Regions from separate parts of the Tahibacter sp. genome, predicted to be linked through region 1. Evidence: predicted binding sites of a transcription regulator. Region 1 holds the regulator's gene; each other region holds the start of a gene.
The links. Region 1 encodes sigma-54, which starts transcription at its own class of promoters, with help from an activator protein. Its sites were predicted from a motif close to TGGCACGNGCNTTGC; they were not measured.
Positions count from the first base shown of each region.

Region 2: the regulator sigma-54 is predicted to act here: its motif matches at 3,186-3,200, upstream of glnA (type I glutamate--ammonia ligase).
Region 3: the regulator sigma-54 is predicted to act here: its motif matches at 2,366-2,380, upstream of RUU78_RS15025 (HlyD family efflux transporter periplasmic adaptor subunit).

Region 1 is NZ_JAVTWC010000028.1:74,239-79,522, reverse strand. Features, by position in the region: gene raiA (ribosome-associated translation inhibitor RaiA) at 17-346, opposite strand; gene RUU78_RS06655 (RNA polymerase factor sigma-54) at 486-1,946, opposite strand; gene lptB (LPS export ABC transporter ATP-binding protein) at 2,200-2,919, opposite strand; gene lptA (lipopolysaccharide transport periplasmic protein LptA) at 2,919-3,464, opposite strand; gene lptC (LPS export ABC transporter periplasmic protein LptC) at 3,427-3,999, opposite strand; gene RUU78_RS06635 (HAD family hydrolase) at 3,999-4,535, opposite strand; gene RUU78_RS06630 (KpsF/GutQ family sugar-phosphate isomerase) at 4,670-5,284, opposite strand, start outside.
Region 2 is NZ_JAVTWC010000101.1:95,081-100,364, forward strand. Features, by position in the region: gene amt (ammonium transporter) at 1-146, opposite strand, end outside; gene RUU78_RS17335 (P-II family nitrogen regulator) at 163-501, opposite strand; gene RUU78_RS17340 (TorF family putative porin) at 515-1,264, opposite strand; gene glnA (type I glutamate--ammonia ligase) at 1,734-3,143, opposite strand; gene RUU78_RS17350 (DUF2269 domain-containing protein) at 3,326-3,790, opposite strand; gene RUU78_RS17355 (SDR family oxidoreductase) at 3,792-5,099, opposite strand; gene RUU78_RS17360 (undecaprenyl-diphosphate phosphatase) at 5,244-5,284, shown strand, end outside.
Region 3 is NZ_JAVTWC010000086.1:30,456-35,739, forward strand. Features, by position in the region: gene RUU78_RS15015 (ABC transporter permease) at 1-232, opposite strand, end outside; gene RUU78_RS15020 (ABC transporter ATP-binding protein) at 242-964, opposite strand; gene RUU78_RS15025 (HlyD family efflux transporter periplasmic adaptor subunit) at 1,024-2,301, opposite strand; gene RUU78_RS15030 (sigma-70 family RNA polymerase sigma factor) at 2,582-3,163, shown strand; gene RUU78_RS15035 (hypothetical protein) at 3,133-3,852, shown strand; gene RUU78_RS15040 (PDZ domain-containing protein) at 3,861-5,141, shown strand.

The DNA of each region.
Region 1 (5,284 bases):
GTGCTTTTCACTCGCCTTACGCAATCCGCTCGGCGGCGCGCAGCGCCTCGCTCTTGTGGTGATCGGTCAGCTTTTCCTTGTGCTTGCGGATCTGGCCGTCGAGCTTGTCGGCCAGCGCGTCGATCGCGGCATACATGTCGTCGGCGCTGGCTTCCGCGTGAATGATCTTGCCGGCAGCCGCATGGATGGTCGCGTCCGCCTTATGCACGAGCTTCTCAACGTTCAGCGTCACGCCGATGTCGTGGAGGTGGTCGAAGTGGCGCAGGATGCGCTCGAACTTGCTTTCGACATAGCTGCGCAGGGCCGGCGTCACTTCAACCTTGGGGCCGCTGACATTGATCTGCATGGTGCTTCTCCTTACGGTAGAGCGCTCCTGACGCGGAACGCGGTCGGCACGAAACGATGCATTAGGCTTCGTGCGAAAGAGTGTGGTTAGCGTTGACCTGTGTCCTGCATAGGGGTTCCCGGCCGCAGGTTCAAGCGGCTCAGCTGAGCCGGCAGCGCTCGTTGGAGGCGGCGATATTCATCGCCTCGCGGTACTTGGCGACCGTGCGGCGGGCCACGTTGATGCCGCGGCGGTTGAGTTCCTCGGCCAGTCCCTGGTCCGACAGCGGCTTGCCGGTCGGCTCAGCCTCGATGAGCTTTCGGATCATGGCCTGGATCGCCGTAGCCGAGGCGGTGCCGCCGTCGACCGTGGAGACACCGCTGGAGAAGAAGTGCTTGAACTCGAAGGTGCCGCGCGGCGTATAGAGGAACTTGCGCGTCGTCACGCGCGATACCGTGGATTCGTGCATGCCGATTTCCTCGGCAACGTCCTTGAGTACCAGTGGTTTCATCGCCTCGGGACCGAAATCGAGGAACGCGCTTTGCGCCTTCACGATGGACTGGGCGACCTTGAGTATCGTATCGGCGCGCGTCTTCAGGCTCTTGATCAGCCAGCGCGCCTCCTGCAACTGGCCGCGCAGGTACGAGGCATCGTCGCGCTGGGCACGGGCGATCAGTGACTCGTAGTGCCGGTTGATCGCCAGCTGCGGTTGGCACCCCGGGGCGAGGCTGACCTGCCATTGGCCGTGATGGCGGAAGGCGTAGGCGTCGGGCGCCACGTATTCGGGCGCTGCGCTGGAGACGCTGGAACCCGGTTTGGGATCGAGAGCGCGGATCAGCTGCACGGCGAGGTCGATCTGGTCGCTGCCGGCCTTGAGGCTGCGGCTCAGGCGGGCGCGATCGTTCTTGGCCAGCACTTCCAGGTGATCGGCGACAATGGCCCGGGCCACGGCAAGACCTTCGACATCGGTCTCGAACGAGTCGAGCTGTACCAGCAGGCAATCACGCAGGTTACGACTCGCCACGCCGAGCGGGTCGAAGCGCTGCACGCGATGGCGCACCGCTTCGATCTCGTCGGCATCGACCTGATACAGGCTGTCGAGGCCTTGCTGGATGGCCTCGATCGGTTCGTGCAGATAGCCGTCGTCGTCGATTGCCTCGATGATGGCGACGGCTATCGCCCGGTCGCGCGCGGACATCGGCGTGAGGTTCAGCTGCCAAAGCAGGTGATCGCGCAGGTCCTGCTTTTCCGGCTCCTGGGTTTCGAATTCGTCGTCCGACGGCGCGTTGCGCGCGGGCGTGTCGAAGTTCATGTCCAGCGATTCGAAGCGGTCCTCGTCCGCCTCGCGCGCGTCGCCGCTGTCGCTGCTTGCGGTTTCGCTGCTGCTGGTGTTGCGGGTGTCAAGGAATTCCACTGGCGGTGCATCGACACCGGCCTCGGCCTCGGCCGGTGCGGGTTCGCCCGGTTCGTCGGGGAGTTCCAGCAGCGGATTGGATTCGAGCGCTTCACGCAGCTCCATCTCCAGCTCGATGCTGCTCAGCTGCAGCAGGCGGATCGCCTGCTGCAGTTGCGGAGTCAACGCCAGTTGCTGGTGCAGGCGGAGATTTAACGCTGGCTTCATCAGGGGTCCCGTTGCGGCGCGTTTCGCAGGAATACAGTCGACGGTGCGAAAGGCCCGTGACGCCATCCTAATGCGGAAAACGGTCGACGGGAACCGCGCAGCGGCAGGTCGCAAGCAACTTGCGTATGGCGCCGGATTGGGAGAGGATTTGGCAGCTTGTCCACCTCGCGCCGTGTGCGGACGCGCCCCGGTGGCGTGAATCTTTTGTCAATGTGCATCTGTGGCGCTGTGGATTCCGCGCCGCGATCGCACGTTACATGCGGAATTCCTTGCCCAGGTACACTTCGCGCACCTGCTCGTTCGCGAGTATCGTGGCCGGCGCGCCCTTGGCCAGCACCTTGCCTTCGCTGAGGATGTAGGCGCGATCGCAGATGCCGAGGGTTTCGCGCACGTTGTGATCGGTGATCAGCACGCCGATGCCGCGTTCCTTGAGATGGCGCACGATGCGCTGGATCTCGCCGACCGAGATCGGATCCACGCCGGCGAACGGTTCATCGAGCAGCATGAAGCGCGGTTCCGCGGCCAGCGCGCGCGCGATCTCCACGCGACGCCGCTCACCGCCGGAAAGGCTCGCCCCTTTCTGCTGCGCGATATGGCTGATCTGCAGTTCATCGAGCAGTTTTTCGAGTTCCGCCGCGCGGCCGGCCGCGCCCAGCTTCGGACGCAGTTCAAGGATTGCGAGGATGTTGTCGGCAACGCTGAGGCGGCGGAACACCGATGCTTCCTGCGGCAGATAGCCCAGGCCCAGACGCGCGCGCGCATGCATCGGCTGCGCGGTGATGTCGGTCTCGTCGAGCCGGATGCTGCCGGCGTCCGCACCGATCAGTCCCACGATCATGTAGAAACAGGTCGTCTTGCCGGCGCCGTTGGGACCGAGCAGGCCAACCACTTCGCCCTGGTCCACGCGGCAGGAGAAATCGCGTACGACTTCACGCTGCTTGTAGCGTTTCTTCAGCCCCGTCGCGCTGAGCATTACTGCGGTTTGTCCTTGGCGGCCGGCTTGGGTTCCGCCTTGGGCTTGGGCTGCATCTTCATCGTGATGCCGCCGCCCGAATTACCTTCGCCGGTAAGCTCGCCGCTCTCGGTGTTGTAGACGATGCGTTCGCCGCGAAATTCGCCGCGGCCTTCCTGGATCACGACCGCATTGCCGGTGAGGATGGCGGTGGACTTGTCGGTGTCGTAGTCGATGTTCGCCGCGGTGGCGCGCATCAGGCCGCCGCCATCGAGCTGCTGCTGCATCCGCGCCGGCTTGCCTTCGAGCACGACGCGGCTGATCTCATCGTCGTCGTTCTGGTAGACAGTACCTTTGTCGGATTCGCCCTTCATCGTGCCGCGGGTCAGCTTGACCGCGCCGGTGAGGATGGTGAGGTGCTTGTTCTGGTTGGTGGCGAAATGATTGGCCGCCACTTCCAGCGGCTGGTCGGCGTCGGACTTCAGCGCCTGTGCCGCCGGTGCCGCCAGCGCCAGCAGCGCAACAAGACTAAGGCTTGCGCTTGCGCGCGAACGAAGCGTGGACATCGGCGAGCAACTCCAATTGGTGCGTGTTGAGATCGGCCTTCATGCCGGTGCCGCGCAGTATAGAGCCCGGCTGCGTGATCGTCGCGGCGGCAGCGGTCTGCAGACGGTTCTCCTTCGGATAGGCATCGACGTCGCGCGTGTCCACGCGCGCTGCGCCGGCTTCGGCGCTGGCTTCGCGATGCATCTCAACGGCGCCGGCCAGCAGCATGTGTGTGCCGTCCTTGTTGACGAAGGCCGACTGCGATTTGCCTTTCCAGGGCTCACCCTTGGCCGTTGCGATCAGAAAATCAGGCGCATCGATCCATAGCGAGCCATCGTCATTGCGGCGCGCGAGCGCCGGCGCGGCCACCGTGAAACTCAGCTCGCCGTTTTCATCGAGTGCGTTGAGCTGGAAATCCTCGAGGGTGTAGTTCGAGCGTGGCGGGCCGACGAAGGCTGGCTCTTTTTCGGCCGGCCGGAACAGCCAGAACAGCGACCAGGTCAGCGCCGCCGCCACGGCCAGCGCGAGGATCGTGTGGAGACTGCGCTCGCCCATCAGAGCCAATGCGCCAGTTCGGCGTCGGCCAGGCCACGCGCGTGCAGCAACAGATCGCAGACTTCGCGCGCGGCACCTTCACCGCCGTTGCGCCGGGTTTGCCAGTGCGCGCGTTCGGCCACCCATGGATGTGCATTCGCCGGTGCGATGGGTAAGCCGGTTGCGAGCATGGCGCGCAGGTCGGGCAGATCGTCGCCGGTGTAACAGACCTGCTGCAGCGGCAACTGCAGCGCCTCGCAGAGCAGGTGCAGGCAGGCGCGCTTGTCCTTCTGCCCCTGATAGACGTGGGCGACACCGAGTTCGGCCATGCGTTCGGTGACGAGATGACTCATGCGCGCGGTGATGATGGCCACTTCGATGCCGTTGGCGAGCAGTCGCTTGAGGCCAAGCCCGTCGTGGACGTGAAAGGCCTTGAGCTCGCGGCCATCTTCCGAATACCACAGTCGTCCGTCGGTGAGCACGCCGTCCACATCGAACACGGCAAGGCGGATGGCGGCGGCGCGGTCACGTAGGTGGTCGGACAGTCGGTCGGGCATACGCAGGTATCGGACAGGGGGCGGCAGGGCCGCGGGTGGGCGGAACGGACCGGCATCGACCGGGCAACCTGGGGATCCTGCGGCAAGCGCGGGGCAGCCGTCCATGCCGGCCGCCCGCGGAGCCGGGCTCGCGTTCAGACTACGCGGGCGCGCAGCAGGTCGTGAATGTTCAGCGCGCCGACCAGCTTGTTGTCGTGGTCCACGACGAGCAGGGCATGGATGGTGAAGTCTTCCATGAGTCGGGCTGCTTCGACGGCGAGCTTGTCCGGCGTGATTGTCTTGGCCTTGGCGGTCATCAGGCGCGTCAGGGGCGCGCTGCGCAGGTCGACGGCGTGGTCGTCGAGGGCGCGGCGCAGGTCGCCATCGGTGAAGACGCCGAGCAGGGTGTCTTCCGCATCGACGACGGCAGTCATGCCCAGGCCCTTGCGCGACATCTCGACGAGTGCTTCGGAAAGGCTCGAATTTTCGCCAACCTTGGGAATCTGGTCGCCCGTATGCATGACGTCGCTGATGTGCAGCAGCAGGCGTCGGCCCAGCGAACCGGCCGGATGGGACCGGGCGAAATCGTCGGCAGTAAAGCCGCGGGCTTCCAGCAGCGCCACGGCCAGCGCGTCGCCCATGACGAGCGCGGCAGTCGTGCTGGCGGTCGGCGCGAGTCCCAGGGGACAGGCTTCGGTCGGCACGCTGACATCAAGATGCACGTCGGCCAGGCGCGCGAGCGAGGAGCTGTCGTTGCCGCTCATCGCGAT
Region 2 (5,284 bases), on a different contig from region 1:
ATCGCGGCGCAGACCAGCAGCCAGGCCGTGTCGCCCTTGTTCGGCACGGGCGCGGCCTGAGCGAACAGGTCGGTCGCGAAGCATCCCAGCAGCAAGCCGGCAGCGACGTGCAGCGTCGCTTTGCGCAAATCACGTATCGAAGTCATGGTTTCCCCCGGTTGGCTAGAGCGCGTCGTCGTCGGATTCGCCGGTGCGGATGCGCACGGCATGCTGCAGTTCGAGCACGAAGATCTTGCCGTCGCCGATCTTGTCGGTGCGCGCGGCGGTGGTGATCGCCTCGATCGCGATGTCTTCGAGGCTGTCGGGCACGGCCGCCTCGATGCGGATCTTGGGCACGAAGTCGACGACGTATTCGGCGCCGCGATAAAGTTCTGTATGGCCTTTCTGCCGGCCATAGCCCTTGACCTCGGTGACGGTGATGCCGCTGACGCCGGCTTCGGACAGCGCTTCGCGGACGTCGTCGAGCTTGAACGGCCGGATGATGGCAACGATCAGTTTCATCGGAACTCCCTGGCTAGAAGGCTTTGGTGAGGGTCAAGGTGCCGGTCGAGCGTCCGAGGAAGTTGCCGAAGGCATTGGTGTAGACGCTGCGCTCCGCATTGGTGTCCGCGTACGCGGCAGCCAGCGACCAGCCGCCGTCGAAGTTGCGCGTGAGGCCGAGCTTCCAGTCGGTATACGAAGCAACAGAGGTACCTTTGACGCGCTGCCGGCCGGCGTGGCCGTTGAAGACCCAGCCCGGGCTGAATTCGTAGTTGACGCTGGCGTCGAGATAGCCCGAACCGTCGGAGTCGGCGAAACCGAACAGGTTCGTGACGGCGTGGTAGTACTTCAGCGAACCCGGTCCCCACAGCAGGCCGACATACGCTTCCGTGGTGTACGGGCGCACGAAACCCTGGGGATAGGTGCCCGGGTAGTAGTAGGTGTAGACCCCGGCGTCGAGCTTCAGCGAATCGCTGAGTGGGACGCGCCAGCCGGCGTAGCCGTCAAGTTCGACGCTGCTGCTGATCGGCAGGGACGCGCTGGAATAGTCCGACAGCCAGCTGATGTTGCTGCCCCAGATACCGGCATAGAAGCCGCCGTCGTGAGCGTATTCGGCGCCGCCCTGCAAGGCGGGCTCCTGGTTGGTCTGGGACAGGCCGCGGAACAGGTAGTCGCTGGTCAGGGCGAGCGTGCCGCTGGTGCCGGCGTGCGCGCAGCCGGCGGCGAGGAGGATCGCGGACGCAAGGATGGCGTCCACGCGAAACGTGGCAGGAGAGCGAGGCATGAAGGTGATCCCGTTCGGTGAGTTGGTGGCCGCCGCGCACACAGGCGCAACGGTGGCAGTCCCTGCCGCTCCACTCCGGGTATCCGAGGCTGTGTCGCCCCTTGGTTCCGCCCTCGCCTGGCTCGCGGCGAAGACCGACCGTATCGCCGCATCCTGCGGCCGGCGCGCGAGGCCTCGCGAAAGCCCGCGCACCGCCCTTCCCCGAACAGCCGCGCGTCCGCGCGGCGATGTTTCTAGTTGTATGTTTTTCTATTTATTTTTTTGCGTCCGCCCGCCGTGCGAATTCCGCATCGAAGGCCCTCACCGTCTCAAGCGCCTTCCGCGAACACTTCGCGGAAGGCTGTGTCGAACACCCGACAGATGAGAGGGCCGGGCTCTACGTTTTCGTCCGCAATGCGGCAAGACCGAGTGGCCGCAGCGACGCCGCCGCTTGACTCACTTCTCTCTCTTTTCGCCGTCTTTCCTGCCCTCAGATCGCGTAGTACATCTGATATTCCAGCGGATGCGTCGACGCGCGGAACTTGGTGACTTCCTGCATCTTCAGTTCGATGTAGGCGTCGATGAAGTCGTCGGAGAACACGCCACCGGCCTTGAGGAAGTCGCGGTCCTTGTCGAGCGCTTCCAGGGCCTGGTCCAGGCTGTGGCAGACCGTCGGGATGTTCTTCTCTTCTTCGGGCGGCAGGTCGTAGAGGTCCTTGTCCATCGGCGCGCCCGGGTCGATCTTGTTCAGGATCCCGTCGAGGCCGGCCATCATCAGCGCGGTGAACGCGAGGTAGCCCGAGTTCATCGGATCCGGGAAGCGGATCTCGATGCGGCGGCCCTTGGGATTGGTCACGAACGGGATGCGGCAGCTCGCCGAGCGGTTGCGCGCGGAATAGGCCAGCATGACCGGCGCTTCGAAGCCCGGCACGAGGCGCTTGTAGCTGTTGGTGGTGGAGTTGGTGAACGCATTGATGGCACGCGCGTGCTTGAAGATGCCGCCGATGTAGTACAGCGCGGTCTGCGACAGGCCGCCGTAGAGATCGCCGGAGAACAGGTTCTGGCCGCTCTTGGCCAGCGACTGGTGCACGTGCATGCCCGAGCCGTTGTCGCCGACGATGGGCTTGGGCATGAAGGTCACGGTCTTGCCGTTCTTGTGCGCGACGTTGCGGACCACGTACTTGAGCAGCGCCAGCTCATCGGCCTTCTTCACCAGCGTGTTGAAGCGCGTGCCGATTTCACACTGGCCGGCGTTCGCGACTTCGTGATGGTGCACTTCGACCACCTGGCCGAGCGCTTCGAGCGCCAGGCACATCTCGCTGCGCAGGTCCTGGAACGAATCCACCGGCGGCAGCGGGAAATAACCGCCCTTCACGCCGGGACGCAGGCCCGAATTGCCTTCCTCGTAGCGGTACTTCGAACTCCACGCCGCTTCTTGCGATTGGATCTCGTAGAACACCTTGCCCATGTCGTTCTGCCAGCGCACCGAGTCGAAGATGAAGAACTCGGGCTCCGGGCCGAAGAAGGCCGTGTCGGCCAGGCCAGTGGATTTCAGGAACGCCTCGCCGCGCTTGGCGATGGAACGCGGGCAGCGCGAATAGGCCTGCATGGTGCTCGGCTCGAGCACATCGCAGTTGATCGCCAGCGTCTTGTGCGCGAAGAACGGATCGACCACGGCCGAGTCCGCATCCGGCAGCAGCACCATGTCCGACTCGTTGATGCCCTTCCAGCCGGCGATCGACGAACCGTCGAACATCTTGCCGTCCTCGAACGTGCTTTCGTCGATCGCGTGCGCCGGGAAGGTCACGTGATGCTGGGTGCCGCGCATGTCGGCGAAACGCAGATCGACGAATTCGATGCCGTCGTCCTTGATGAGCTTGAGAACCTTGTCGGCGGACATGCGGATAGAGCCTCTGGTGGATGGATGATTGACCAAGCTATGGCAAGGTGTGTGCCATCGCAGCAATTTGTTTTATATCAATGACTTGTGTGGATCCCGCACGATGGAAATCGCATCTTCTGCACGATTTTGGTGCGCGATACCTGATTTAAGCACGTTGTAGGTGCGTTTAGCGGCTGCCGTCAGGACGGCTTCATGACCATGAGCCAGAAGATCGCGATCACGCTGGCGAACGCGGGCCAGCCGAGCCAGAACCACCAGCGCATGACGCGGTGATACGCGACCGGCAGCGGGGTGCCGCGGGCGGCCGCGTCGCGCGCGAGATTGCGTGCGCGCAGTTGCAGCCACAGTACCGGCAGCCAGCAGCAGCCGACCAGCACGAACAGGAACAGCGCCGCCTTGAGCCAGAACACGCTCAGCGGCAGCTGCATCAGGTCGGCCAGCCACAGACCGGTGACGAACTGCACGACGACGGCCGGCGCGGTGAAGCAAGCATCGGCGAGAACGACCGTCTGCGCCGTCGCGGCGATCACGCGCACATCGCCGCGACGGTGCGCGATCCAGAAGACGAACGCGATGCCCAGCCCCGTGCCCAGCAACACAGTGGAGGACAGGATATGTATCCATTTCACCCAGAAGTACGTCACGTCATCTCCTGTCCGAGAGCACCCAGAGCACGGCCAGCGCCGGCACCAGCACGAGATTCTTGGCCAGACCGCCGAGCGGATCCAGCCACAGCACCGGCAGTGCCGCGCCGAACGCCACCGTATACGTGCCCAGCAAAGCCAGCATCACGACAGTCGCGCGGCGCGGCTGCCGGCCGCTCATCAGCCACAGCGCCAGCAGCAGGTCGACGCAACCGGCCACGCGCGCGAGCGCGACCGGCCAGGTCTGCGCCAGCCAGCTGCCGGCCGCAAGACGTTCGATGTCGGCCGCCGGTGTGATGAACCCGGCCAATGCGGAGAGCAGCCAGAGCGCGATGACCGATAGGCGCAGCACCGGCGCGAGCAGATAGAGCCGCGCATGCCAGCGGTCCTGCGCCTGGCTGGGTCGTCTGGCAAGTACCTCGGGCAACGCGCGCGGAGCGTATCCGAAGGCGTCGATGACCTGCTGCCGCTGCGCTGGCGCAATGTCCACGCCACGCTGAAGCATCCGCCAGGTCGCCGCACCGAGCGGTCCGCGCCCGACCCATTCGCCAATCCGCACGGCAATGCCGATGCAGCGCTCGGGGATGCCGACGACCCGGCGTCCCGGCACGCGCAACCATGCCCGCCAATGCCGCTGATAGTCGCGCAGGCTCAACGGCGCAGGGCTGCCGATCTCGAACACGCCGCGGGCCGGTGCCGTTAACGCGCGCACCACCAGTTCGGCCATATCCTCGGCCGCACACGGCTGTAAGCCCCAGCGCCCATCGCCGGGCAGCGGCAGAAACCCGGGAAATCCGGCCAGCGCACGCAGCAACGAGCTGCCGCCGTAGGAGCCCGCGGTCGAGTAGACCACCGACGCCCGCAGCACCACGGCCTGCAGCGGCAGGGCCAGCAGCGCGTCGTCGAAGCGATGCTTGGAGGCGATGAACTCGCCGTCGGCCGGCTCGCCCAGTGCGGAGATCTGCACGAAACGGGCGATGCCCCGGCGCACGCAGGCCTGGGCGAGCGCGAGCGGCGCGTGCTCGTGGATATCGGCAAGTCGGTCGGGTCCGCGGTCGCGCAGCAGGCCTGCGGCGTTGACCACGGCGTCGATGCCCTCGAGCAGCGGCAGCCAGTCGTCCACCGTCTGCAGCGCGGCGAGGTCGCAGGCACGCTCGTCGACGGCGAGGCACGGCCTCGAACGCACGCCGCGAATCACCTGCCAGTCGACGCTGCGCAGTGCGGCGACGATGAATCCACCGATGAAGCCGGCCGCACCGAGTACGAGCACGGTGCCGCGCGGCGGACCTTCGGCGCTGTGGTCAGACATCAGGCGGACGATCCGGTAGGTGCGGCAGGCACGACGGGACCGCGAGATTACTCCAGGCGACCCAACGGCGGCGCCGCGCAACGCCCGGCAGGAACTCGCTAAGCTACGCGGCCTCGCCCAGACCGCCGCACCGCACGCACGCGCATGAACGAAATCCTCAACGTCACCCTGCTCGGCATCATCGA
Region 3 (5,284 bases), on a different contig from region 1:
CGGGCGGCTCGTTCGGCGGCTGGTACGGCTGCTCGGCGCTCCAGTTGTCGAGCTGCACCGCATGCAGCTTGTCGCTTTTCCACGGAATCGGGTCGCTGCCCATGAGGTAGAACACGGTCAGGCTGGTCATGCTGGTGCCAATGCCCAGCGCGATGCCGAAGACCATCAGCGCGGTCAGCAGCGGATTGCGCTTGAGGCTGTGGAATCCCAGTTGCAGGTAATAGGTGAACATCGGCATTCCTCAGGCCAGGGCCACGGCAGCGTCGTTACCGGCCGGCACGCGCAGCTGCGGCTCGGCGTCGAAATCGGTGACTTGCCCGTCGATCACGTGCACGTTGCGCTGCGCGCGCGCGGCCAGCTCCGGATCGTGCGTGACCATGATGATGGTCGTGCCCTGGCGGTTGATCTCCTCGAGCAGTTCCATCACGCCGCGCGCCATTAGCGAATCGAGATTGCCGGTGGGTTCGTCGGCCAGCAGCAGGCGCGGCGTGCCGGCCAGCGCGCGCGCGATCGCGACGCGCTGCTGCTGGCCGCCGGACAGCTCCGCCGGGTAGTGCTTCATGCGCGAGGCCAGGCCGACGCGCGACAACGTTTCCTCGATGCGGCGCTTGCGGTCGGCGGCGGAAAAGCCGCGGTAACGCAGCGGCACGTCGACGTTGTCGAACAGATTCAGGTCGGGAATCAGGTTGAAGCCCTGGAAGATGAAGCCGATTTTCTCGTTGCGCAGGCGCGAACGCTGGTCGTCGTTCATGCCGCGCACGTCCACGCCGTCGACCCAGAACTCGCCGCCGCTGAACTCTTCCAGCAGGCCGGCGATGTTGAGGAACGTGGTCTTGCCCGAGCCGGACGGCCCGGTCACCGCGACGAATTCGCCTTCGCGCACATGGATGGAAAAATCGCGCAGCGCATGAGTCTCGATGAGGTGCGTGCGGTAAACCTTGGACAGGTGGTTCATCTTGAGCATGGCGTTGAGTCCCTGGCGTGGAGCAAAAATGGAAAGGTGACAGGCGGGAGCGGCACGGTTCAGCGCGCGAGCGCGATTCGCTCGGCGCCCTTGAATTCGTCGAGGCTGGAGATGATCAGGCGGTCGCCTTCCTTGACGCCGGAAACCAGTTCCACGGCGTTGAGGCTGGTCGCGCCGACTTCGATCGCGCGGCGCTCGGCCATGCCGTCCTTACCGACGACGTAGGCGACGCGGCCGGCGCCGGAATCGACGAAAGGACCGCGCTCGACCATCAGCACGTTCGGGTGTTCGTCGATCAGGATGCGCGTGGACATGCGCTGGTTCTGGCGCAGCCCGGCCGGCTGTTCGCCGGTGAAGCGCACGCGCGCGGTGACCTGGCCGTTGACCACTTCGGGGCTGACCGCGGACAGTTCGCCGGTCAGGGTCTGGCCGGCGTTCTGGATCTGCGCGGGCATGCCGATCGCGAGTTCGCGCGCAAAGGTTTCCGGCACCGGCACTTCAACTTCCATCGCCGAAAGATCCACGACGGTCAGGATGCCGGCGTTGGCTGCGACGTTGGCCTTCTGCTGCACCAGCAGCTGGCCGACCTGGCCGGCGACCGGCGAACGCAGTTTCAGTTCGTCCACCTGCCGCTGCAGGTCGGTGACGAGCAGGCGCTGGCGATCGCGCGTGAGGCGCGCAGTCTTGAGTTCGAAATCCAGGCTTTCGCGTTCGAGCGCGACGTCTTTCCTGGCGTGTGCGAGGGTGATTTCAGCTTTCTGCAGCGCATCCTTGGCGCGCATCACGTCCAGCTGCGGCAGCGCGCCGAGCTGGAACGCCTTCTGCGTGCGCTCGACTTCGCGCGCGGCGGTCTGGCGGTCGATCTCGGCCTGATCGACGGCCTTCTGCGTGGTCAACTGCTGCTTGCGGTTGTCGATGCTCGTACGTTCGGCGGCAAGCTCCGCGCTCTGCAGCGATGCCTGTTCCTGCTGTAGCCGGTTGCTGAGCTCGGGGCTGACGACTTCGGCCAGCACCTGTTCCTTCTCGACCTTGTCGCCGGCCTGCACGGTCAGCGTGACGATGCCGCCGTTCGGCGCGTAGAGGGTCGGGCTGACCGCGGCGACGAGGCGGCCCTGGGCGGAGATGTCACGGGTCAGGTTGCCGCGCTTGACCTCGGCGAAGCGCAGGCGCTCGCTGCTGAAGGAAGCGCCCGAACCCAGCATGCGGGTCATGCCCGGCAATATCCACGCCGCGAGCAGGACGACGACGCCGGCGGCGACGGCGTATTTCCAGTAGCGCCGGGTCGGCGCTACGGCGTTGCTCATGGCTCTGTCCTGGGCCGAGGTATCGCGAATCATCTGAGGTGCTCCGGGTCGAGTCGGTGTCCGCCGCAGCGGAACGGTTCGGTATGGACCCGTTTCAGCAACACCCGTGCCAAATCATTATTTCATTATTTATCAAACAATTACGCGAAAATCGTGGGACGTACGCCTGTCCGCGGACAGGCCGACGGACAGCGCGGCCCGGTATCGAGGAAGATGCGGACGGTGCCCGTAGCGCCCATGGCTTTGGCTTCCGGGCCCCACTACGCGGACTCCGCCTGCGACCATTGCGCGGCCACCCGCATCCAGACCGACCGTGGACCGATCAAACTTCGCCATCGATGTGCCGGACAGCCTGCTGCAACGCGCCCAGCGCGGCGAGCTGCGCGCCTTCGAGCAGATCTACCGCCTGTTCGAGCGGCCCGTCTACAGCCTGGCGCTGCGCCTGCTCAATGACGCGGACGCCGCGCGAGAGATCCTGCATGACGCGATGCTCAAGCTGTTCCAGCGCCTCGACCAGTTCCGCGGCGATTCGCCGTTCTGGGGTTGGCTGCGCCAGATCGCCCTGAATGAAGCGCTGATGCGTCTGCGCAAGGACCGGCGCATCGAATTCGACGCGAGCTACGACGAGATCGAAACGGAAGCGCCGCCGCCCTGGGTGCATGCCGACGGCCTCGTGCTGGAACAGGCGCTGAGCCGGTTACCGGCGCTGACGCGCAGTGTGCTCTGGCTCTATCACGTCGAAGGCTATTCCCATCCGGAGATCGCCGATGCCCTGGGCAAAAGCGTCAGCTTCTCCAAATCCCAGGTCGCCCGAGGCACTGCACGCCTGCGCGGTTTCCTGGACAGCACCACGGAGTCGAACCCATGTCTGATCGCCAATCCGCAACCGACCTGAACGCCGCGACGGTCGGCCGCGCCCTGCGCGAGTTGCCGCTGGCGACGCCGCCAGACGGCGGCTGGGATGCCCTCGCCGCAAGCCTGCGGGCGCAGGGACTGGTGCGCGACACCGCCACGGTCGGTGAGCTCCCCGCGCTCGAAACTGTCCATGCCGATGCGAGCGGCGATCCGGCCACACGCCGCAGCGCGGCCGCCCGGACGCGCCCGGCTAGCCCGCGCCGCGGCAGGCTCTGGGTGCCCGCGGCACTGGCCGCGGGACTCGCGCTGCTCGCCATCGCGCTGGTTCCGATGAACCGCGACGCGGTCGCACCACCACCCACGACGTCCACGGGCAGCATCGCAGCCACTTCCGGCGCGAACGTCCCGACAGACAGCACGGCCGAACTGGCCGCACTTCGCAGCGAATCCGGCCGCATCGAGGAATGGCTGCGCACGCTGAAGGCCGACGAGACCCCGCTGGATGGTCGCAGCCTCATGGCCGCGACCGAGATCGAAGACATGATCGGCCTGATCGACCTGCAACTGGCCGCCGGCAGCGACACCGGCAGCGACACGCAAGCGCTGTGGCGCGATCGCGTGGAACTGCTGCGCGATCTCGCCGCGGTCCGCACCACCTACAGCCTGGCTGGCACCGGCGTGGCCGCGAACGGATACGCGGCCGCGCCTGACACCTGGAATACTTTGTGAGGAATGCCATGAAATCCATTTTTCCGATGATTGCCATGACCCTACTGGGCGTGGCGCACGCGGCCGAACCGGCCACCCGGGCCGAAGCGGCGGCAGCGGCGCGACCGGCAGCAAAAGCCCGCGCCGAGGCACACGCCGAGGCTGCGGCGACACACGCCGGCGCCATGGCAAATGCCGAGGCGTACGCAACGCCTGCCGCGGAAGCCGCCGCCCGCGCGGAACTCGACGAATTGCGCAAGGAGATGCGCGAACTCGGCCGCAGGATGGGCGACATTTCCGTGCGCCTGGGCGACGGCGGACCGCGCAAATTTGCCTGGCGCTACCTGGGCGACACCGATCGCGCCATGCTCGGCATCGTCATGCGGCCTGTCGACAAGGGCGTGCAGATCGCCGCGGTCACGCCGGGCGGCCCCGCCGACAAGGCCGGTGTGCGCAATGAAGACCTGCTGCTGTCGATCGACGGCAAAACACTCGGCCGCGACGAACTCGATACTGCGCGGCAAGTGCTGCAGGACCTCAAGGTGGACCAGAAGGTCAAGCTCGCGCTGTCGCGCAACGGCAAGAACCTCGACGTCATCGTCACTGCCGCGCGGCGCGAAGCGCTGAACTGGCCGCAGGTCATGACCGGCGTCGACATGGATCTCGACCTGGACATCGACATCGACCCGGAAAAGATCCGTCGCGAAGTCGAGCGCAGCGTCAGGGATGCGCGCGTACACGTCGATCATGTGCGCAGTGCGGGCAATCTCCAGCAGCTGCGCGACCTGCGCATCAAGCTGATGCCGTGGTGGGGCATCAACCTCGCGCCGCTGAATCCCGATCTGGGCAACTACTTCGGCACCCAGCAGGGCGTGCTCGTACTGTCGGCGGATCCGGACGACATGCCCGAACTGAAAGGCGGAGACATTCTGCAAAGTGTGGCCGGCAGCAAGGTCGATTCGCCATCCGACGTCATGCGCCGGCTGCGCGACGCGGATGCGGGCAGCGAGGTCCAGCTCGGCGTGCTGCGGCAGAAGAAAACGCTGACCGTGAACACCAAGGTGCCGCAGTACAAGAACATGTTCCCGCTGCCACCGGCGCCACCGGCGCCGCCCGCCCCCCCTGCCGCGCCAGCTGAGCCCACACCGCCGCAGCCGCCGGCTCCGGCAGCTCCGCCACCACCCGTGCCGCCGGTCGCTCCCGCGCCGCCACCGCCGCCGTCGATCGGCTATGCGCCGCATCCGCTGCGTGCGCCAGCGCCGCCGGCTGCGCCGAAGCCGCCGCGTGACGCTGAGGCGAACACGCTATAGGCCTGTAGCTCCGTACACGGCGCCGAACGCTAACGACTCCGCCGCTTTCTCCGGGAGCCGATCGACGGCGCAGCGCTGGAAGCGATCCGTCCCTGGACTGCACGAGCGGCCGTTCCCCGACGGCGTACCGCGTAGCCAACGCA